Regions from separate parts of the Desulfonauticus autotrophicus genome, predicted to be linked through region 1. Evidence: riboswitches for the same ligand, from Rfam matches in the RefSeq annotation. Region 1 holds a riboswitch; the other holds the start of a gene.
The links. Region 1 has a riboswitch for cobalamin ahead of ACZ42F_RS10875 (anaerobic ribonucleoside-triphosphate reductase activating protein). Riboswitches for the same ligand answer to the same signal wherever they lie in the genome.

Region 1 (10,974 bases):
ATTATTAGTATATTCACATCAATCACAGAACCGTTAACTGTTTTTGCTAAAAACAAACCCCATTCTGACAATCAGACATCATTCTAACTATATAATTATAAAAAATATCTTTAAAAACCTTAGCTCTTCCAGAAAACAAAAAAATATCCATAAATAAGATATGGAATGTTTCTATTTTTTTGTCAAAACCTGTTGACAACTACATAATATTTTTACATTTATTTCGCAAACAAAGGAAAATTCAAATCAAAAGAAACCCTTGAATTTAGCCAAGGTTAAGCATTCTATGATAACATCTATAGCTAAATTTTATAGCTAGAATTAAAATTTAACTTTTTTACCTTATAAATATGTTTCTATTTTTCTTTATCTTAGCTCCAACTATTGCTGTAAAAATATATTTTTTCTTTACTTATTTTGTTCTGGCAAAAGGATACTTTCTATAAGTAAATTGTAAAATTTAAATAAAAAACTAAATAACTCCATAACCTCATGTCAGGGAGAAAACATGAAAAAACTTTCAAAATCTGTTAATTCTGTAAAAGAGTATAACTGGAACTTTACTAAAAGTGGTGAAATTAAAGCATATATAAAGCCAGCTAAATTAAAAGAGCTCTGGTTTCATACCGGTACAATTTGTAATCTTAAGTGTCCTTTTTGTTTTGAAGGCTCATCTCCCAGAAACAATCGAATAGAACAATTAGCCCTTGCTGATATTAAACCCTTTGTGCAGGAAGCAATAGAGCTTAATGTAGAAAAGTTTGCTTTCACTGGTGGAGAGCCCTTTGTTAATCAAGAGTTTGGGGCAATACTTGATTATGCGCTGGAGTTCAGGGATTGCTTGGTTTTAACCAATGCTACAGAGCCTCTACTTAACAATTTAGACCAGATAAAATCCCTTGCCCGTAAGCCCAACCAGCTTAGTTTTAGAGTAAGTCTTGATTCCTATGAAGAATCCCTTCATGATAAGAATAGAGGTAAAGGTAAATTTAAGCTTTCAACCTGGTTAATAAAAAAACTACATGAAATGGGCTTTAAAGTATCTGTTGCCTGTCAGGCCCACTTAAACAAAACTTCCAAGTCAATAAGTGAAAATTTCCGTGAACTTTTTAAGCAAATAGGCCTGCCTGAGCAAACAGAAGTTGTAACTTTTGTGGATTTAAAGCGTCCCCATGCGAACCTTAAGGTACCGGAAATAACCAAAAATCAATTTTACTCTACTAAAACCAGAGAAGAAATAGAAAACTTAATGTGTAGCTACAGTAAAATGATTTTAAAAAAGAAGGGAAAAGTAAGTGTATATGCTTGCACTCTGGTGGATGATGACGAGGAGTATGCTTTGGGAAGTTCACTTCAGGAAGCAATGCAGGCAAAAGTAGCTCTTAAGCACCATAGATGTTTTATCTGTTATTCTGATGGTATTTCTTGTAGCGAAATTATCAATAAGTCAGGCAAAATAAAAAATAAAAAAAGTATCCTTATTCAAAAAGAATCTGTTGATAGAGATGATATAAAAAAATATTATGGTAAAGTTTTAAAAACCAAAAGGGATTTAAAAACATCTGCCTGCTGCTCTACTGAAGATGTTCCAGATTATGTAAAAAGTATACTTCTGGAGATTGAAGAAGAGATTCTAGATAAATTTTATGGTTGCGGCTCTCCTATTCCTCTAGCTGTGGAAGGATGTACAGCGATAGACCTTGGTTGTGGAACAGGAAGAGATGCCTATATTTTATCAAAGCTTGTAGGTGAGTCAGGTAAAGTACTTGGCATTGATATGACAGAAGAACAACTTGAGATAGCTCAAAAATACATAGGCATAATGACCAAAAAATTTGGTTTTAGAAAACCTAATATTGAATTTAAAAAAGGTTATATTGAAGAACTTGATAAGCTGGGGATAAAAGACAACTCTGTAGATGTAATAATATCCAATTGCGTGGTAAACCTCTCTTTTGACAAATTAAGGCTCTTAAAGGAAATTTTTAGAGTGTTAAAGCCAGGTGGAGAGCTTTATTTTTCTGATGTATTTGCCTCCAGAAGAATCCCTGTAGAATTAAAAAACAATTCTGTACTTATAAGTGAATGTATTGCAGGAGCTTTTTATATTGAAGATTTTAGAAGAGAAGTTACAAAACTTGGATATCCTGATCTCAGGATTGTCTCTTCCAGAGAGATAGAAATAACCAATCCAGAAATAAAGCAAAAAATTGGAAGGATAAAACTCTACTCCTAAACTCTAAGGGTATTTAAACTCAATGACCTGGAAGATAGATGTGAAGATTACGGACAAATCGCCATTTATCTTGGCACCATACCCCAGGAGCCCCACTTCTTTAAACTAGATGCCAATCATCTCTTTGAAAAAGGCAAACCAGTGCCTGTTTGTGGCAATACAGCATCAATATTATCTCAGACAAGATATGTAAAACATTTTAAAGTGATTGGAGACCGTTCGCATCATTATGGATTATTTGACTGTGCTAAAAAACAAGATAGTGACAACTTTAAAAGTACTTGTGGATGTTAAATGAAAAGATATATTAAACCCCTTTTAGCTATTTTAATTATCTTATCCCTTGTATTTGCTGGTAAAGCACTTGGACTTGGGAACAGACTGGGAGAGTTTAGAGAATGGGTTGCCTCCAAAGGAGCCCTGGGCCCCATTATTTTTATGGGAGTTTATGCTATAGCAACTGTAATGGCAATACCAGGTTCAGCATTAACAATAATGGCTGGAGCTATTTTTGGCTCAGTTGTAGGTGTAATAACAGTTATATTTGGAGCAACCATTGGAGCTTCCTTATGTTTTTTAATTTCAAGATATCTTGCCAGAGACTTTATTGCATCGCTTTTGGAAAAGAACGGAAAGTTTAAAAAGCTAGACGATATGACCGAGAAGAATGGTGCCATAATAGTTGCCATTACAAGACTTGTACCCCTCTTCCCTTTTAACCTGCTCAATTATGGTTTTGGACTCACCAAAGTTCCTTTTATGACTTATGTATTATGGTCTTTTATCTGCATGTTGCCAGGAACAATACTTTATGTGGTTGGAACTGATGCTGTTACTACCTCTATCCAGGAAGGCAAGGTACCCTGGGTGCTCATACTTATTGTTTTGTTAATATTTATAATTCTATTTTTTGTAGTTAAAAGAGCAAGAAAAAAGATTAAGGAATAATTATGTCTAGATTAAGTTTATCTCCAAAGGATATTTATAACCAAAAACTTCTAAGCAATGTGCATCCAGAAGATTGGCTTAACCCTGAACCTGAGCCAATTTACAACCTTGTTGTCATTGGTGCAGGTACAGCTGGTCTAATAAGTGCCATTATCACTGCTTCCCTTGGAGGAAAGGTTGCTCTTATTGAAAAGGACCTGATGGGTGGAGACTGTCTTAATGTGGGCTGCGTACCCTCCAAGAGCATTATTAAGTCTTCCAGAATAGCCCACACATTAAAAAATGCCTGGCTGTATGGTTTTGAAAGCCAGCAGGTGACCAAGTCCGCTTTTCCTAAAGTGATGGAAAGGATGAGAAGGATAAGAGCTAATCTCAGCCATAATGATTCTGTAAAAAGGTATTCTCAACTGGGGGTGGATGTGTTTTTAGGAGAAGGGCGCTTTGTTGGGGATAATGCAGTCCAAGTGGATGAAAAAGTCTTAAAATTCAAAAAAGCTGTCCTTGCCACTGGAGCAAGGGCTGTTGTACCTGATATCCCTGGATTAAAAGAAAGTGGTTATTTAACAAACGAAACTATCTTTAACCTAGAAAAGCTTCCTGAACATATTCTTGTCATTGGTAGCGGTCCTATTGGATGTGAGCTTTCCCAAGCTCTTAGCAGGTTGGGCGCCAGAGTAACAATGGTAAAAAAATACTCAAGGGTTTTACCAAGAGAAGATATCGAAGCAGCAGAACTAGTAGAAGGTGTCTTAAAAAATGATGGTATTGAAATGTTAAGTGAGTCAAAAGTGGTTGAAGTAAAAAAATTAAAAAATGGTAAAAAAATGGTCTCTGTCCAAAAGATTAAAAACAAGGAGAGAATAAACATAGAAACTGATGAAATCTTGGTAGCTACCGGAAGAGCCCCCAATGTAGAAGGGCTGAATCTAGATGTAGTAGGGGTAGAATATGATTTAAGAAAGGGAATAAAGGTTAATGACTTTCTTCAAACCACCAATAAAAACATCTATGCTGCAGGTGATTGTTGTTTGAAGTGGAAGTTTACCCATGCAGCAGAAGCAACAGCTCAGATTGTGGTTCAAAATGCCCTTTTTAAGGGAAGAAAACGCTTGAGTTCTCTTGTCATACCCTGGTGTACTTATACTGACCCTGAAGTGGCACATGTGGGAATGTATGAAGAAGAGGCCAAAAGCAAAGGTTTGGCTGTGGAATATTTTAAATTTGACCTGCATGAAAATGATCGTGCACAAACTGAAAGTGAAACCCTTGGCTTTGTAAAAGTAATGGTTAAAAAAGGAACAGACAAAATCCTGGGAGCAACTATCGTAGCAGCACACGCAGGTGAAATGATAAATGAACTTACTATCGCTATGACCTATAACCTGGGGCTTAGGAAACTTGCAAAGGTAATACATCCCTACCCAACTCAAAGTGAAGCCATAAAGCGGGTGGCAAGTCTTTACCAGAAAAGCAGACTCACCCCGCTGGTAGCAAAGATTTTAAAGTGGTGGCTTAAGTTTCAAAGAAGATGAGCTTCTCTGCTAAAAACCACAAAAACCTTATTATAATTTTTACTCGCTATCCTGTTCCTGGAAAAACAAAAACACGCCTAATTACCCAGCTAGGCCCTGCAGGTGCAGCCAATCTACAAAGAGTGATGACTTCCTTTGTAGTTTCTCAGGTAAAAAAAACAAACCTACCTTTTAAAATCAAGTACACTGGCGGGACAAAAAGGGAAATGCAGGAGTGGCTGGGAGAAGATATTGTATATTCTAAACAGGGTAAGGGAGACCTGGGTGAAAAAATAAAACAGGCCTTTGCCGAAGGTTTTAAAGAAGGATTTACAAACATTGTCTTAATAGGAAGTGATTGTCCCAACTTGCGAGCCAAATTGCTTAAAAAAGCCTTTAAACTGCTTGCTAAATACAACTGTGTAATTGGGCCTGCTAAAGACGGTGGTTATTATTTGCTTGGATTAAACCAACTTATTCCGGAACTATTTGAAAACATAGACTGGGGAACCGGAAAAGTACTAAAACAAACCCTAGCTAAAGTTAAAAACTACAAACTTCTGCAAACTTTAAGCGATGTAGATAAATTTGAAGATATACCTAAAAAAATCTCTGTAATTATCCCCACCTTAAATGAAGAAAAAAATATTGCCTGCCTTTTAAATCAGCTAAAAGATGGATTTAATGTGGAACCTGTTATTGTAGATGGAGGGAGCAAAGACAATACTCTAAGCATTGTAAGGCAAATGGAGTGTAAAGTTGTTGTTAGCCCCTCTGGCAGAGCCAAGCAGATGAATAAAGGAGCAGCAATAGCAAGTGGCGATATACTCTTTTTTGCCCATGCTGATTCTATCTTACCTGACAACTGGGATATCTGCATTCGGGAAACTATAGAAAAAAACAACCCCTGCTTGGTTTTTTTAAGTTTAAAATAGCCGAAAACATTAAAGGAAAAGCACTTATTGAATTTGGCACAAATATCAGAGCCAACCTGCTAAAAAAGCCATATGGCGATCAGGGTTTTTTCCTTAAAAGAGATGATTTTTTTAAACTGGGATGCTTTCCTGAGGTGCCAATCCTGGAAGACTTACTTTTTGTAAAAAAAGCTAAAAGCAGAGGTAAAATAGCCTGTGCAGATGAATATCTCTTAACATCAGGCAGAAGGTGGAAAAAATATGGAGTATGGAAAACCACCTACTTAAATCAATGCGTACTTTTAGCAGCTTTCTTAGGCTATGACCTTAAACAAATAAGAAAGGCTTACCTATCAGGCAAAAATCCTCTTTTTAACCTGTAGGATAAGCTAATAAATTTTTTATAAGCACAACACAAAAAATTTATACTCCAGCCCAGCCTCTCTTAATCAAATAATCAAAAGTTATCAGCTTTTATCTCTAGCTTACAAGTTCAAATTGTTTACGCAAAGTATATTCTGCCTGTTTTCCCTTATTCCACAGTTGAACAGGCCTATAATATCCCACCACTCTGGTATAAACTTCTGCCTCCTGTCCACATTTTGGACAGGTAAAATGCTCCCCTTCCAGATATCCATCCTGCTTGCATACAGAAAAGGTAGGAGTAATGGATAGATAAGGCAATTTAGTGTTGGAAAGGGATTTAACAATAAACTTTCTTAAACTTTCTTTATCGTAAACAGCCTCGCCCAAATAAACATGAAAAACAGTGCCACCTGTATAAAGAGGTTGTAATTTATCCTGATGCTCTAAAGCTCTAAAAATATCAGTAGTATAGTCAACTGGCAAATTGGTAGAGTTGGTATAATAAGGAACACCATTACCAGAAGTATAAATATTGGCATAAAGAGACTTATCTATTTTAGCCAATCTAAAACTAGTGCCTTCAGCAGGAGTAGCCTCCAGGTTATATAGATTTCCAGTTTCTTCTTGGAATTTTCTGGTAAGTTCTTGCAGATGTTTTAATACTCTTTGCATCAGATTTACGCCTTCTTCGGTTTCAATACCTTTGCCTAAAAGATTCATGCAGGCCTCGTGACCTCCCACCAGCCCAATGGTACTAAAGTGATTTTTATATCCCACCTTTAGATAACGCTTGGTAAAGGGAAACATGCCCTTTTCTAAGTTGTCTGCAATAAGTTTGCGTTTAAATTCCAAAGAATCCTTGGCCAATTCAGCATACTCGCTAATCAAATGCAAAAAGTCTTCTTCATTCTGGGCAAGATAAGCCAGTTTAGGCAAGTTCAGGGTCACAACCCCAATGGAGCCAGTCAAATCTCCTGCCCCAAAAAGCCCACCTGTTCTTTTGCGGAGTTCTCTTAAGTCCATCTGTAAGCGACAACACATGGAGCGCACATCCTCTGGTTTTAGGTCTGAGTTAATAAAATTCTGAAAATAAGGCGCCCCATATTTTCCAGTAAGTTTTAAAATCAATTCCCCCACTTCACTTTCCCAGGGAAAATCTCTGGTCACATTATAAGTGGGAATGGGAAAACTAAAAATTCTGCCGTGATAGTCTCCCTCCAGCATCACCTCTAAAAAGGCCCTGTTTATCCATTCCATTTCCTTTTCAAACTCAGCATAGGTCTTGTCCTGCAACTTGCCACCTATAATTACTGGTTCGCTGGCAATATGAGCAGGTGGAACCAGGTCAAAGGTCAAATTGGTAAAAGGAGATTGTCCTCCCCATCTGGAAGTGGTGTTTAAATTAAACACAAATTTTTGAATGGCCTGCTTTACTTCCTCATAGCTAAGTCCATCATAGGCAACAAAGGGAGCCAGATAGGTATCCACATTGTTAAAGGCCTGAGCCCCTGCCCACTCATTTTGCAAGGTACCCAAAAAATTAACCATTTGTCCCAGAGCAGAATCAAAGTGTCTGGCAGGGCCTGCTGAACACCTGCCTTCCAGGTTAAATCCTTCCAGGAGCAAGTCCCTTAAACTCCAACCAGCACAATAACCTGCCAAGCCAAAGGAAAGGTCATGAATATGAAAATAACCCAGGTTATGGGCTTCTCGAATTTCTTCAGGATATTTTTCCAGAGCGTATCTGGCCTGTACAGAGCCAGAAAGGTGCAGCATCAATCCCTGAAAAGAGTGAGACAGGTTGGCGTTTTCATTCACTCTCCAGTCTTTTTTTCCAGATATTCATCTATGACCTGACACACATCCAGAAAACTCTTTTTTTGTTCCCTTATTTCTCTTCGTTTCTCTCGATATAAAATATATTTTTTAGCTACTTCATAGAGCCTGTTTTCCATTAAAACCAATTCCACCATATCCTGAACCTGTTCCTGGTCCACCACGGAAAATTCCTTGAGCTTGGCTTCTACCTTTAAGGCCAATCTTTTGGCCAAAAGAGGGTCTTTAATCTGATTGGCCTTTAAAGCTTTTAAAATGGCCTGGGCAATTCTATCTACAGACCAGGTTTCCAGTCTTCCGTCTCTTTTTTTTATCTGCTCTGGCATAATTTATTCCTCCCTTTGGGGTTTATGTACTCTTGTAAATGCAGGGTAAAATTTGGGGGTAAATATTCTCTGGTTAGTTCAATATCTTTCTCTGTTAACAAAGGCACCTTGGTTAAACGAAAATAAAATTTATGTGAATATTTTTGAGCTAACGCAAAGATAGAAGTAAAATTAGCTTCTACTTCTTCTACGCTTACCTTTTTACCTGTCAGGGCTGAATACTTTTCAAAAGGACCTTTTACATCTATGGCCAGTAAATCCACCAAGTCTAAAGCCAAAAGCTTCTCCAAAACCTGAGGTTTAAAACCATTGCTATCCACCTTTACCAGATACCCCAGGTTTTTTAACTCCCTACAAAGCTCTTCCAAATAAGGCAACAAAGTCACTTCCCCACCGGTTAAAACCACTCCCTCCAGCCACTTTTGGTCTTTTTTAAGTTTACTTACGACCTCTTCCCAGGCTAAAGCAGGTAAAAGGTGGCCTTCCTGGGCCAGTTGCCAGTTATGACAGGTAGGACAAGCAAAATTACAGCCAGAAAAAAATAAAACTGCACTGATTTTTCCAGGCCAATCAATTAAGCTAAAAGGCAAAAACCCCTTTAGCTCTGCCAGGTCACTCATGTTCAACCTTATAGTTTCAATATGTTTAACCAAGCTTTTCTCTAAATCCTCGTTTAGAGAAAAGTAAGACCATCTCCAGGCAGGTCTTCCGGCTCACCCCACAAGCTTGGCCTTCCCATCTCTACCTGTAGAGACAGTGGCTGGTAAACAAGCTTGCCTTTAGAGGGGCTCACGGCGGCGGGACCGCTCCTGATTTGCACAGGATTCCCTATTAAGCCTAAATTAGGCACCTGGAGCACCCGAGATTGGCTTTTCATAACTCAAATAAAAAAAATTACGCAAATAAAAAGTTGTCAACAAACCAGAGGGTTAAAGAAAAAATTTTTTTCTAAATTATATCAAAAGATTAAAAAAAATCTTTTTCTAGCCCCGGAGATACCAGGCCTGGTTCCTCTATCGGTCCCAGAAAGGGTTTCATTTCCTTTTCTAACAAGACCTTGCGGCCTTGAATTTTCAATTTGCCCTCAGCCAGCCAGCTAAGGGCCTGGGGATAAATGCGATGCTCCCAGCGCAAGATTCTAGCTCCCAGGCTATCTCCATCGTCTTCAGGCAAGGCAGGAACCACAGCCTGAATAATAATGGGTCCATTATCCATCTTTTCATCTACAAAATGCACCGTACAGCCCGAAAGTTTTACGCCATAATCTGCAGCCTGTGCCTGGGCATGAAGCCCTGGAAAACTGGGAAGTAAGGCAGGATGAATATTTAAAATCCTGTGCGGAAAAGTAGAAACAAAAAGGGGAGAAAGGATGCGCATAAATCCAGCCAAAACCACCACCTCTGCACCCACTCCCCTAATAATCTTTATTAGTTCCTGTTCAAACCTTTCTCTACTTGGGTATTGCTGGTGCTCTACCACTTCGGTTTTTAAGTTATGTTTTTTAGCTCTTTCCAGACCATAGGCCTCAGGATTATTGGAAATAACCACCTTTATCCTGGCCTTTAACTTTTCTTCTTCTATTTTATCAATAATGGACTGAAGGTTGGAGCCACTGCCAGAAATAAGTACAGCCAGGGAAAGCATTTACTTTTCTCCTCTAAAAAAGGTCAAAATTGCTTCTAACAAACCATCAATGGTATACTCTTTAGCTTCTACCTGGGGAGTAAAACCAAACTTTTTTAAGGTATTGGAAGTAATGGGACCAATGGAAGCGAAATTTAGCTTTGCTAATTCTTCTCTGGATACCTCATCTCCTATTAAATGAAAAAAGTTTTCCACTGTAGAAGAACTGGTAAAAGTAACCAGGTCCATTTCTCCCTCTTTTATCCAGCTTAAAAGCTCTTCTTTTTTCCCTGTCCCAGCCTGGTTTCATATACAGGCAAAATATCCACCCGGGCTCCAGCCTTATTTAACTCTTCAGGCAACACTTCTCTGGCCTTTTTAGCTCTGGGGATTAAAACCCTTTTGCCCTTAATTCCCAGCTTTAAAAGACCAGCAACCACCTCTTCAGCCACATATTTGGGAGGTACAAAATCAGGATAAATACCTACTTTTTGGAGTTCCTGGGCAGTGGCTGGACCAATAGCTGCCACCAAAAGTCCACCCAGGCTGCGGGCATCCATATTGGCTTTTCTAAGTTCTTGCCAGAAATACTTCACTCCATTTACAGAAGTAAAAATAAGCCAGTCATAAAACTCTAAATTGGCCAAAGCTTGGTGCAACAGACTATAATCAGAGAGGGGAACCACCTCAATGGTTGGGCATTCCAGCACACACGCCCCTAAAGCAGCTAGCTTTTGCTTAAATCCACTAGCCTGCTGCCTGGCTCGCGTAACCACAACCTTTTTACCCAACAGAGGTCTTTTCTCAAACCAATCCAGAGTATTTTTTAAAGTCACCACCTCTCCAACCACAATCAAAGAAGGAGCTTTAAACCCCTTTTCCTTGGCCTCTTGAGCCACTTTTTCCAGAGTGGAAACCAAACTACGCTGTTTGCAGGTAGTACCCCAGTGGACCAGGGCGACAGGCATATCTTTAGACATCCCGGCCTGTTGTAGATTGCTGGCTATCGAAGGTAGATTTTTTACGCCCATAAAAAAGACCAGGGTACTTTTACTTTCCACCAGGGCCTTCCAGTTGATTGCACTTTCGGGCTTTTTGGGATCTTCATGCCCGGTAATAAAAGAAACCGAAGAGGCAAAGCGCCTGTGAGTAAGAGGAATTCCAGCATAGGCAGGTGCAGCCACGGCTGAAGTTACGCCAGGCACCACTTCAAA
Region 2 (10,974 bases), 310 kb from region 1:
TTTCTTTTAGTCTGGATAGTTGGCTTTGGCTCTTATTCCTATGTGGAGATTACCTCTATCCCTAAACAAAATATACAAAGAGCCAAAGAAATTGGCGAAACCACGGCCAAATTGGTTCTGCTTATGCGCAAGTGGAATGCCCAAAAGGGAGGAGTATATGTTGAAGCAAGCCCAAATACTCCTCCTAACCCTTACCTTAAAACCCCTGATAGAGACATTCAGACCCAAAACAAATTCTTAACTAAAGTAAATCCTTCCTACATGGTCAAACAACTATCTGAGTTAAGTTATAAACAAGAAAAAGTTAAATTCAAAATGCTAGGAACTCATCCTCTAAATCCAGATAATTTACCCAAGGGCAAAGAAAAAGCCTGGGTAAATTCTTTATTAAAAACAAAGAATCCCCTCTTTTTCTAGAAAAAAAAGAAAAGCAGGACTTTTTTTACTATCTTTACCCCTTAAAAGCTGAAAAAGAGTGTTTAACCTGTCATAATAAGCTGGACAGTGAACACCAGCACCAGGTGGGAGAAACCCTGGGAGCTCTGCTTATTAACTTTCCCTTCCAACGCCTCTCCATTTATCCTACCCTAGGAATGCACATTCTTATCCTGCTTTCTGGTTGTTTTTTTATCTGTTTTTTAGGGCAAGAGTTAAAGGATTCTTATACTAAAATAGAAAACCAGGCCTATACAGATGCTCTGACTGGAATATGGAATAGAAGATATTTTAATCAGCGCATTTTAGAAGAAATAAACCGAAGTAAAAGGCATCATTATCCTCTTAGCTTAATTCTAATAGACATTGACTTTTTTAAAAAATACAATGATACCTATGGTCACCTGCAGGGAGATGTAATACTTAAGACTGTAGCCAGCCATATTTTAAAAGAACTAAAAAGAAAAGAAGACCTGCTCTGTCGCTTTGGAGGAGAAGAATTTATTGTTTTACTACCCCATGTAAGCTTAGAAGGAGCTCAATATCTGGCTGAAAAAATTCGGCAAAGAATAGAAAGTCTAACCATTGAACATGAAAAATCACCCTGGGAAAGAATAACTATTAGCCTGGGAGTAACCACCTATAAAGGCACTTCTCCAGAAAAGTTCATCGAGCAGGCAGACCAGGCCCTCTACCAGGCCAAAAATAAAGGTAGAAATAGAGTAGAATATCTTTAAGCCCACTTTTTTCTTGACTAAATTCTGCTCATACCAAACAATTGCTGGCAATATAAATTTTAGGGAGGGAAAATGGGATTATCCAAACAATATTTAATTGATGACCTGTCGCATAAAGATGCCTGGCGTTTATTCAGAATAATGGCTGAATTTGTGGATGGTTTTGAAAACCTGAATGACTTAGGCCCTGCTGTCTCCATTTTTGGCTCAGCCAGAGTAAGTCCAGAAGAAAAAGAATACCAGCTTACTTATCAGATAGCCAAACAATTGGCTGAAGCTGGATATGGAGTCATCACTGGAGGTGGGCCTGGTCTAATGGAAGCCGGAAATAAAGGGGCTTTAGAAGGCGGGGGAAAGTCTGTAGGTTTGCACATCCATTTACCCTTTGAACAAAAGCCCAATGAATACACCACCCTGCGTTGTGATTTTCGCTACTTTTTTGTCCGCAAGGTAATGTTTATCAAGTATGCCATGGCTTATGTAGTCATGCCTGGTGGCTTTGGCACCCTGGATGAACTGAGCGAAGCCCTGGTCCTTACTCAAACCAGAAGAATAAAACCCTTTCCCATCATTTTGGTGGGCAAAGATTTTTGGTCTCCCTTACTGGACTGGTTTAAAAACAAGCTCTTGCCCAAAAAATTTATTAAGGAGCAGGATTTTGATATCTTTTTTGTGGTAGATGAGGCAGAAGAAGTCTTAAACATCATCAAAAGACTGGTAATTATCTAGCCATGCACAACCCCTTTAAGAAACTTCCCAAGGAAAAGTTTCCTGAAAAAGGGAAAAACCTAAAATAAAGCCTGCGCCCAAAAAGGAGGAGGACTTAGAGCTTTTTTGGCAGGCCATGGCTGATGTAGAGCCTTTAAAACAAAAAGGACCAGAAATAACCTTACCCAAAAAAAGTAAGGTCAAAGTACAAGAGCCCAAAGAATGGGAACAGTTTTTTACAGGTAATTTTGAATTTCTGGTGGAATATACTGATGAATATTTGCAAGGTTCTGTTAAAGGGGTTAATCAAAAGGTTCTAAACAAGTTAAAAAGAGGCGAGTTTAGTATAGAGGCCACTCTGGATTTACATGGCTTTACAGTAGATGATGCCAAGATAACCTTTTTAGAATTTGTGCGAGACAACTATTTACAAAACAAACGCTGTTTATTAATTATTACCGGCAGAGGAATTAACTCTCCTTTGGGCCTGGGGGTGCTCAAAAGAGAAGTACAATCCTGGCTTACCAGAGAGCCACTTAAACGGATAGTTTTAGCCTTCTGTTCAGCTCTACCATGTCATGGGGGAGCAGGAGCGATTTATGTTTTGCTTAGAAAGTACAAAAAAAGTAGAGGTAAAATTATTTGGGATCGTTATCTTTACCCCTCTTAAGTAAATGCCCTTGGAAGTAACTGTAGAAAAGCTTGTTTGGCGGGGTAAAGCCTTAGCTAAAACCAAAGAAGAAAAAATTATCCTTATTTCTCCGCCCTGCTTCCCCCAGGAACAAGTACTCGTTGAAATCTATAAAGAAAAAAAGGATTTTTGTTTAGCCACCTGCCAAAAAGTCCTATTTTCCCCCTGGCGTAGAAAACATCCCTGTCCCCATTCTCCAGTTTGTGGCGGTTGTACTTTTGGGCATGTACGCGCCCAGGATGGACTGATTTTTAAAAAGCAAATCTTAGAAGACGCCTTACAAAGAGGCTTAAAACAAAAAATAGATTTTTTAATCACTCCTTCTCCCAAAAACTGGAGATATCGCTACAGAGGAGAGGTCTTTGTCCACAAAGGAAAGCCCTGCTACTATCAGTTAAATTCCCATAAAACCTTTCCCATTCAGGATTGCCTGCTTTTGGATAAAACCCTGGGCCACAACCTTAAAAATCTGGTCCAAAACAAATCTAAGGGTTCCTATGTAGTGGCCAGTTCACCGCAGGGAAAAACCAGTATAGAAGGAGATGAGGAACTTTTAAGCTTTCCCTTAAAAAACTTGCCCCTAACCTATTTTCTCTCTGCCAATACCTTCTTTCAGGCCAATTTTAGGCTCAACAACCTGCTCATAGAACGGGCGTGTACGCTTTTAAAAGAGGAAGAAAGGATAGCTGACCTTTACGGAGGAATGGGCAACTTTGCCTTGGCTTTGGCCTATCTGGGGAAAAAAGTGCTCCTGGTGGAGGAAAACCCCAAAAGCCTGGAGTTAGCCAAATATACTGCTCAGTTTAACCAGTTAAAACTAACGCTAGCCCGGGCCAATCTAAATAAAGACCTGGAACCAGTAAGCAGGTTTAAACCAGAGGCAGTTATCATTGACCCGCCCCGAAGTGGAGCTCCCAACCTGCACAATATTGCCCATCTCTCTGGATTAAAAAAAATAGTCTGGATTTCTTGCGATATAGTAAATACTTTAAGGGACTTAAAACCTTTCTGGAAACAGGGTTTTAACCTTACTTATCTGGAATTTTTGGACATGTTTCCCCAAACCTATCATTTAGAGGTAATTTTAGTTCTGGAAAAAACTTAAGTCATTTTCCGGGCATATCCCCGTAAACTGACCAAAAAATCACCTAGCTTTTGGGTGGTGTCATTACCAATAATCAAAGTGGTACGCATGTCCACCACTTCTAAATTCAAATCCTTTAAAGTGGTTAAAATAAACTTTTCCCTATCCAGGCTAAGATTTTTTCCTATCGCCACCCAGGTATGGGGAGGACGAAAGCGTAAAAAAATTTCTTTAGCTCTTTTTAGCTGCCAGGTCCTTTTTTTACTCCTGGGATTATAAAGCACCGTAACCAGGTCAGACTGGGCCAGGGCCAAAAGCCTGCCTTCTATCTTTTCCCAGGCAATAAGCAAATCACTTAAACTCACACAGGCAAAGTCCAGCATAAGAGGAGCACCCACTTTAGCTGCCAGATATTGCCCGGCACTTACTCCGGGAATGATTTCCACAGGCAAAAACTTTTCTCTTTTCTGCATTAATTCTAAAACCAGGCCAGCCATTCCATAAATGCCAGGGTCACCTGAGGACACAACTCCCACAATTAAGCCTTCTTCTGCCAATTCCAGGGCCTTTTCCACCCTTAAAATCTCCTGGCCCATGCCTGAAGAAAAGATTTGTTTGTGCTCAAAATGGTCTCTTACCAGCTCCAGATACTTGTGATAACCCACCAGAGCCTGACATTTACTCAAAATTTCTTCAGCATAAAGCGTTCTATATTTTTTATCCCCAGGCCCTATTCCCAGGACAAAAATTGCTCCTGAGCCAGGGCAATGGTGGTATTTTTCCATACCATTCTCCTTAAAATAAGTTTGGGCTGATGACTGGCTAAAAGGCAGGCTGGTTCAGCCACAGCAGGTACACCCACCTTCTTTAAGACAAAGGAAGAACCTGGCAAAACATAGGGAGAGGTCAGTATCCTTTCCTTTTCAAAAAAAGTAAGGGAATCTTTAGCTCCCGGGAAAGGGCTAATAAGCCTGGCTCTCCTTTTTTTACTTCTAGGGTAGCAATGTGCCTTACTCTAGTAATATCCACCTCTACCTTGGCCAAAGCCCTAAGTAAGGCCTCTTTTAAGTCTTCTAGACTCACCCCTTTTCTACAGCCCAGGCCGACCACAATATCCTTACGAGCTTCTGAAGCAGTGGTGATAACAGGAAGGGCACCTAAAACATTGGCCACTGCATAAGCCAGCAGGTTGGCTCCACCTTCGTGTCCGGAAAGCAAACTAAAAACAAACCTGCCTCCAATATCTGCCACTACCACTGCAGGGTCCACAGTTTTATGAACGAGTAAAGGGGCAATACTTCGCACTGCAATCCCACTAGCCCCTAAAAAAACTATCCTGGAATAAACCCTCCAAATCTCTGGGATAACTTCTCCTACTTTAGGAAAAGAGATACCTTCTTTAGCGCCTATACTTTCATGAAAATAGATACTTCCCCCCAGTTCTTCCTTTAACCTCTCGGCCAAAGAGTATCCTTCCCTGGAAAAGGTAATATAAGCTATAGCCATTTACTTCCTACCACAAGGGCTGGGCCCTTAACTTGAGGTAAATTTTCACTGCTCTTTAAGGCTAACACCCTTTCTTCAGGCAAGGTTAAGTTTTCTAGATAAAAAAACTTACCCAGGGAAAATAAAAATTCCTGTTCTTTAAGCCAGCTCAAATCCCTATCCAGAAAAAATACCCAGTGCTCAAAGGATAAAAGGTCCTCTGGCTTCAACAAAGGCCTTCGGCCGTGAAAACTGCTTACAAACAATTTTTCTCTATCCAGCCCCAGTCTGGCTAAAGCCACTTCAACCACACTTATACCTGGAATAATTACACAATTTTTACGGCCAACTTCTTTTAAGACCAGCCTGGCCAAACTAAACTGCAAGGGAGAGCCACTTACCAGTAATCCCACCTTTACTTTGTGTATTTCCTGCTTTAAAAAGCCTATTTCTTTCTGTAAAGATGAGGAAAGTTCTCTTTTTATTCCTTTAAATTCAGGGAAAAAATCCAAAAACATCTTTTTGCCAACAAGCAAATCCTGCTCCAGGGCCTTTTCTCTGGCTACAGGCAATAAATAAGAAGGATTTCCTGGACCACAGCCAATAATACTAAGCTTAGGCATAAGCGATAATTTCACTCTTGTAATTTATAAAGTAAACCCTTAAGCTATTAACCATGAGATTAAAATTATCCAGAATTGACTTTTTTACATCCTTTAACATTTTATGAATAATATCCGGATTATCTAAAGTCAGAAAAAAATCCTCTACAGTGTTAAAACTATCTGGATTAAAGCCATAACTGGCAAGAGCTTTTAAGGCAGAAGAAGAGTATTTGCTGTGGGTGTAAAATTCTTTACTTAAAAATTTCAAGAGTTTTCCTGGATGGCTTAGAATAACCAAGTCTTTTACCTCTTTTTCCTCTAAAAAGGAAAAGGCTGTCTGCCAGTCATTACCTACTTCTACGATATGCTCTGCAGAAAATTCAAGTTTTAAAGCTGCTTTTTTCCCCAAATTGCCAGCCACCAAAACCAGAGGATTTATTTTTTGGGCAAGTAAGGAATTTAAATGAAGTTCAATAGTTTTTCTAATAGCTTCTTTAGAAAAGGGCCTTACTCTGCCCGTGGTACCTAAAAGGGAAATTCCTCCTTTAATACCCAGGCGGGGATTAAAGGTTTTTAAAGCTATCCTTTCTCCCAAAGGCGCCATAAAAGTAAGCTCCACTCCTGCAGTAGAAAGGTTGTGCAGGTTTTTTGCAATCAACCTTCTTACACTGGGATTTATGGCCACTTCTCCTATGGGTAAAGGTAAACCTGGCCTGGTTATCACTCCAATCCCTTTGCCTCTTTTAAACACAATTTGCTTGTCTTCTCGAAGCAAAGCCAAACAACCTAAAGTCATTTTATGGGTGACATCAGGGTCATCACCAGCATCCTTTTTGGCCCAGGCCACAGCCTTATGGCTAGAGAGAAGTCTTGCTTTGGTAAGCACCACTCTTACCCATCTTTTATCTGGCAACAAGACCCAGATGCTTTTGAGTCTTTTAGCCTTACCCAAAAGCAAACACACGCTGGCCTTGGCCAGGGCTGCAGCATAGGTGCCTGTACTAAGTCCTGTTCTCACTTTCAGTCCAGGGTTTATGCCCGAGTTTGACAATAATGGTTACCAGATAACCGGGAAGTTTTATATCCGGGCTTGGCTGGTGAACAAGATATTCTTCTTCCTGCTCCACATAAGCAACCAGATAGGTGTCAGCCAGCAATCCTTTTTTTCCAGTAAGTCTAAAATAGACTTTAAGTTTTTTCCAGCCTTGTAAATAACCAGCGTCTCACAGCAGGTTAAGGCCTTTTCCAGCCTTTTTACATCACTTCCAGGCAGTAAAAGAAAGCTGTCTTCCTGCAAACTAAGGGGCAGATTAAACCTGGCTGAAGCTGCCTGAAAGGCTGTAATGCCTGGAACTACATGAATCTTTTTCTTTAAAAGAGGTTGTAATAAGCTCAACAAATAACAACTGGTGCTATAAAAAAGAGGGTCTCCCAGGGTAACCTGGGCTACCACTTTGTCTTGCTCACACAACTTCACAATCTCTGTGGCTATTTTTTGCCAGTGGGCCCAGGTCTGGCTGGAATTTTTCTGCATAGGATAAGAGACCACTCTGATTTGCTGCTCCTGCACATAGGGAGAAATTATCTTTAGGGCCAAGCTTTCTTGTTTTTTTAAAGAGGCAGGGCAAAAAATAACCTCTGCCTCCTGTAAAACCTTTACTGCTCGCAAGGTAAGTAAGTCCGCACTTCCTGGACCTACTCCCAGGGCATAAAAATGTCCTTTTTTTACCTGAAAAGATTTCAATTATCCAATTCCTTATAAGCTTGTTGCAGATGCTTGACCCAGATATCTACTACACTTTCTATTTCTCCCAAGCCTTTTAAATAGGGTACACACTCAAAGCCAAGTTTAGTTAGTGTGCTTGCCCAGGAGTCTTCTTCTTTTCCAGCTAAATCATTGTGGGCATGGTCTCCAGCCACACTCATAAAAGGCATTAAATAAATTCTTTTAATTTTGTTCTTGCGCAAGTCAGGTAAAATATCTTCTAGCTCTATGCTACCTTCTACAGTAGCTAAAAACAACCTCTTATCTTTATTTTGCAACCAGTAATTAAGGCCTGCATAATATACATCTGCAGGATGTTCAGTACCATGCCCCATAAATAAAAAGGCTTCTTCTTTATTTAACTTTGGTAAAACAGGATAAAGTTTTTTTACCACTTCTTTCACATCCTTACTGGAATAAAGAAGGGGTTTACCCAGGCTAATCTTTTTAAACCCCTTGGGTAAATGGGCAAAACTATTTACTACCTGCTTAAGATAGTCAAATTCTTCTCCAGGAATTACATGCAAAGACTGCACTACCACTTCACTAAACCCCTGCTCCAACATTTTGGCCAAAGCCAGGGGAGGAGAATCAATCTGCTTCCCTTCTTTAGCCAGTTTGTTTCTTATTTTTTTAGAAGTATAAGCCCAGTAAACAGGCGTTCTGGGAAAGGCTTTTTTAACCTTCTGGTCAATAAGCTCATAAGCCTTTTCCGCTTGCTGATAAGAAGAACCAAAAGTTACCAACAAAATCCCCTGCTTTGCGGTTTGAGCCAGGGTCTGGCCAGAAAAAAGACTAAAAAAAAGAAAAAAAGGCTGAAAATAAAGGAGAAAGAATAGGACATAACAAACCCCCTTCAATTTTTTGGGGCTAGCCAAAAAAAGACACGCGTTTGGGTAAAGCCCCCGTTACCCAAACGGTCCAGACTTTTCTGGCAGGTCTTCCGGCTCACCCCCCTAAACTTCGGCCTTCCCACCTTTTTAGGCAGTGGCACACCAGGAAGTTTAGGTTTTCTTAGGGCTCACGGCGGCGGGACCGCTCCTGATTTGCACAGGATTCCCTATTAAGCCTGAGTTAGGCACCAGAAAAAGTTAAAGAACCTTATTTTAAGCCTATTTCCTCATCTGTGAGATAGCAGGCAGGGTCTGGAGCCCAGATATCGCCATAATAGGCTTCAGCTCTAGCCCTGAAATTACCTGCACAGATGTTTAAATACTTACACTTAGCACATCTACCTTTTACATAAGCCTTTTTGTTTTTTAACTTTTGCAACAGTTCAATCCTGGGATCTTCCCAGATTTCAGAAAAAGGCCTTTCCAGGACATTGCCAAAGGTGTGATTACGCCAGAACTGATCTGCGTGAACGCTTCCATCCCAGGAAATACAACCTATTCCTCTTCCAGAATTATTGCCTTCGTTAAACTGCAAAAGCTCGTACACCTCTGCTGCCCTGGCGGGATTTTCTTTTAACAACCTTAAGTAAACATAAGGGCCATCAGCGTGATTATCTACAGTCAAAACTTCTTTTTTCTTGCCCCTGGCAAATAGTTCCTGGGTCAAGTCCATAATCAAATCTACCACTTTCCTGGTCTCAGCATGATCCAAATCCTCTTTAATCAACTCTGAGCCTCGACCAGAATAGACTAAATGATAAAAACATACCCGGGGAATTTCCCTTTCCTCTAAAATCTTAAATATCTTGGGAACTTCCTCTACATTTCTCTTATTGATGGTAAAACGCAATCCTACCTTTAAACCTTCTTTTTGACAGTTTTCTACGCCTTCCATGGCCTTTTGAAAGGAGCCAGGTACTTTGCGAAAGCGGTCGTGCACCTCTTCTCCCCCATCCAGGGAAATCCCCACATAAGAAAGCCCTACCTCTTTTAACTCCTTGGCCTTTTCCCTGGTAATAAGAGTGCCATTGGTGGAAATAACTGCACGCATGCCCTTGGATACAGCATAATGGGCAAGCTCTACCAAATCCTTTCGCACCAAGGGCTCTCCACCACTAAATAACAGTACAGGAGCGCCATAACTGGCCAGATCATCAATAATCTCTTTGGCCCTGGTGGTAGAAATTTCATCTACTCCTTCTTCACTTACTGCCTGGGCATAACAATGCACGCAACGCAAGTTACACCTTTTGGTCATATTCCAGACTACTACCGGTTTTTTGTCTTTGGAAAATTGGAGCAAATGGGAAGGTAATTTTTTAGAATGCCTGCCATAACGCAAGGCATCTGAAGGCTCAATATTATCACAATAAAGCTTGGAAATACCTATCATAACAACCTCCTTTTCTATTGAATAATTTTTGTAGGTGGTTTTACAAAACCAAGGCTTTCTTCCAATTGGTGCTTAGAAAGCTCTAAGCTTTTTCTCAATTCTTGTCTGGTTTTTAAAGGCAATTTATCAAATTCATCTTCAGCAATTAACTTTTTAAGCTTTAACATCTCCAGGCGAATTTTTACAATTCTGGATTTAAACTTTTCATCAGGAGGTAAAATTTGCTCTGCCAATCTGGTCAGATACAATATTTCTTCTGTAGTTTTATGAAAATAGGCTGGCTTTAATTCTGCTTTCAACCTTTGCTGAAGTTTAATCTGTCGCCAAAAAGCCTTTAATTTTTTAAACATAATTTAACACTCTCTAGACCAAGAACTTAAACACCAAAAAGAGACTTAGCCCTAAAATAAAAGGAGTCAGGAGTAAAGCCAAAATTACCCGGGTATAAGTGGTCTCATGTACCTTTTTATAAGCTATTATACTCAACACCATGGACCAAAGGGCACCTACAAACTGGCCAATCCCAGGAATAATGCCCAGAATCAAAGGTGAACTGGCATAACTTATGGCTCTAAAAGTACCTTCAAAACCTTTATTCCCGGCCCGAAAAATACTCAAAAAAAGATGATTAAGCCCGGCTGCCAAAAAAAGAGCTCCTGTCAAGAGCAAGGGATAAAAAATAAGTATTAGTAAAGAGCCAAAACCCATGGCTGAAAGGCCCACAAGCCCACCTAGCTGAGCGTTTTCCTGTTGTAAGTGCGGGAATATGCCCAGCATTTCCCACAAAAAAGTAAAAATTGCCTGGACTTCAGCTAGCAAAAGATAATAAACTAAGGGCTTACCAAAGCCATTAAACTCCATTTGACTAAAGAACTTTCCAGGAGAAAACAAAGTTTTCTTTAAGGTCAAAAAAAACCCAGGGAAAAAACCATAATTTTCCAGATGCTCCCAGGGGATCTCTTCTTTTGGGTCGGTTTTTTGCTCTTTTTCAACCTTTTCTTCAGATAAGACTTGAGGGTCTTCTTCTGGTTTTAGACCTTCTAACTTTTCCCACAAACCTTCTGCCTGGGGCTTTTCCTTTTCTCTTTTCCTCCAGAGAAGATTCTGCTAAAACCTCCTGAGTGGTCTCTTTTTCTACAGGTGTAGGTGTTATTTCTGGCTCCCTTTTTACTTCTTCT

Region 2: another riboswitch for cobalamin. It lies ahead of ACZ42F_RS09200 (sirohydrochlorin cobaltochelatase); the one in region 1 lies ahead of ACZ42F_RS10875 (anaerobic ribonucleoside-triphosphate reductase activating protein).

The regions. Positions count from the first base shown of each region.
Region 1 covers NZ_AP042395.1:1,914,672-1,925,645, reverse strand. Annotated here, with positions in the region: gene ACZ42F_RS10905 (methyltransferase domain-containing protein) at 509-2,236, shown strand; gene ACZ42F_RS10900 (TVP38/TMEM64 family protein) at 2,531-3,184, shown strand; gene ACZ42F_RS10895 (mercuric reductase) at 3,187-4,716, shown strand; gene ACZ42F_RS10890 (TIGR04282 family arsenosugar biosynthesis glycosyltransferase) at 4,713-5,630, shown strand; gene ACZ42F_RS10885 (hypothetical protein) at 5,765-5,992, shown strand; partial or broken gene ACZ42F_RS10880 (ribonucleoside triphosphate reductase) at 6,090-8,137, opposite strand; gene ACZ42F_RS10875 (anaerobic ribonucleoside-triphosphate reductase activating protein) at 8,122-8,790, opposite strand; cobalamin riboswitch at 8,819-9,006, opposite strand; gene purN (phosphoribosylglycinamide formyltransferase) at 9,104-9,781, opposite strand; partial or broken gene cobA (uroporphyrinogen-III C-methyltransferase) at 9,782-10,974, opposite strand, start outside.
Region 2 covers NZ_AP042395.1:1,607,483-1,618,456, forward strand. Annotated here, with positions in the region: gene ACZ42F_RS09145 (hypothetical protein) at 1-417, shown strand, start outside; partial or broken gene ACZ42F_RS09150 (c-type heme family protein) at 387-500, shown strand; gene ACZ42F_RS09155 (GGDEF domain-containing protein) at 594-1,172, shown strand; gene ACZ42F_RS09160 (LOG family protein) at 1,245-1,901, shown strand; gene ACZ42F_RS09165 (Smr/MutS family protein) at 2,017-2,550, shown strand; gene ACZ42F_RS09170 (class I SAM-dependent RNA methyltransferase) at 2,555-3,676, shown strand; gene cobJ (precorrin-3B C(17)-methyltransferase) at 3,673-4,440, opposite strand; partial or broken gene ACZ42F_RS09180 (cobalt-precorrin 5A hydrolase) at 4,386-5,161, opposite strand; gene ACZ42F_RS09185 (SAM-dependent methyltransferase) at 5,152-5,763, opposite strand; gene cbiD (cobalt-precorrin-5B (C(1))-methyltransferase CbiD) at 5,756-6,763, opposite strand; gene cobI (precorrin-2 C(20)-methyltransferase) at 6,824-7,489, opposite strand; gene ACZ42F_RS09200 (sirohydrochlorin cobaltochelatase) at 7,486-8,259, opposite strand; cobalamin riboswitch at 8,427-8,611, opposite strand; gene ahbC (12,18-didecarboxysiroheme deacetylase) at 8,612-9,796, opposite strand; gene ACZ42F_RS09210 (hypothetical protein) at 9,811-10,146, opposite strand; gene ACZ42F_RS09215 (YIP1 family protein) at 10,160-10,852, opposite strand; gene ACZ42F_RS09220 (zinc-ribbon domain-containing protein) at 10,797-10,974, opposite strand, start outside.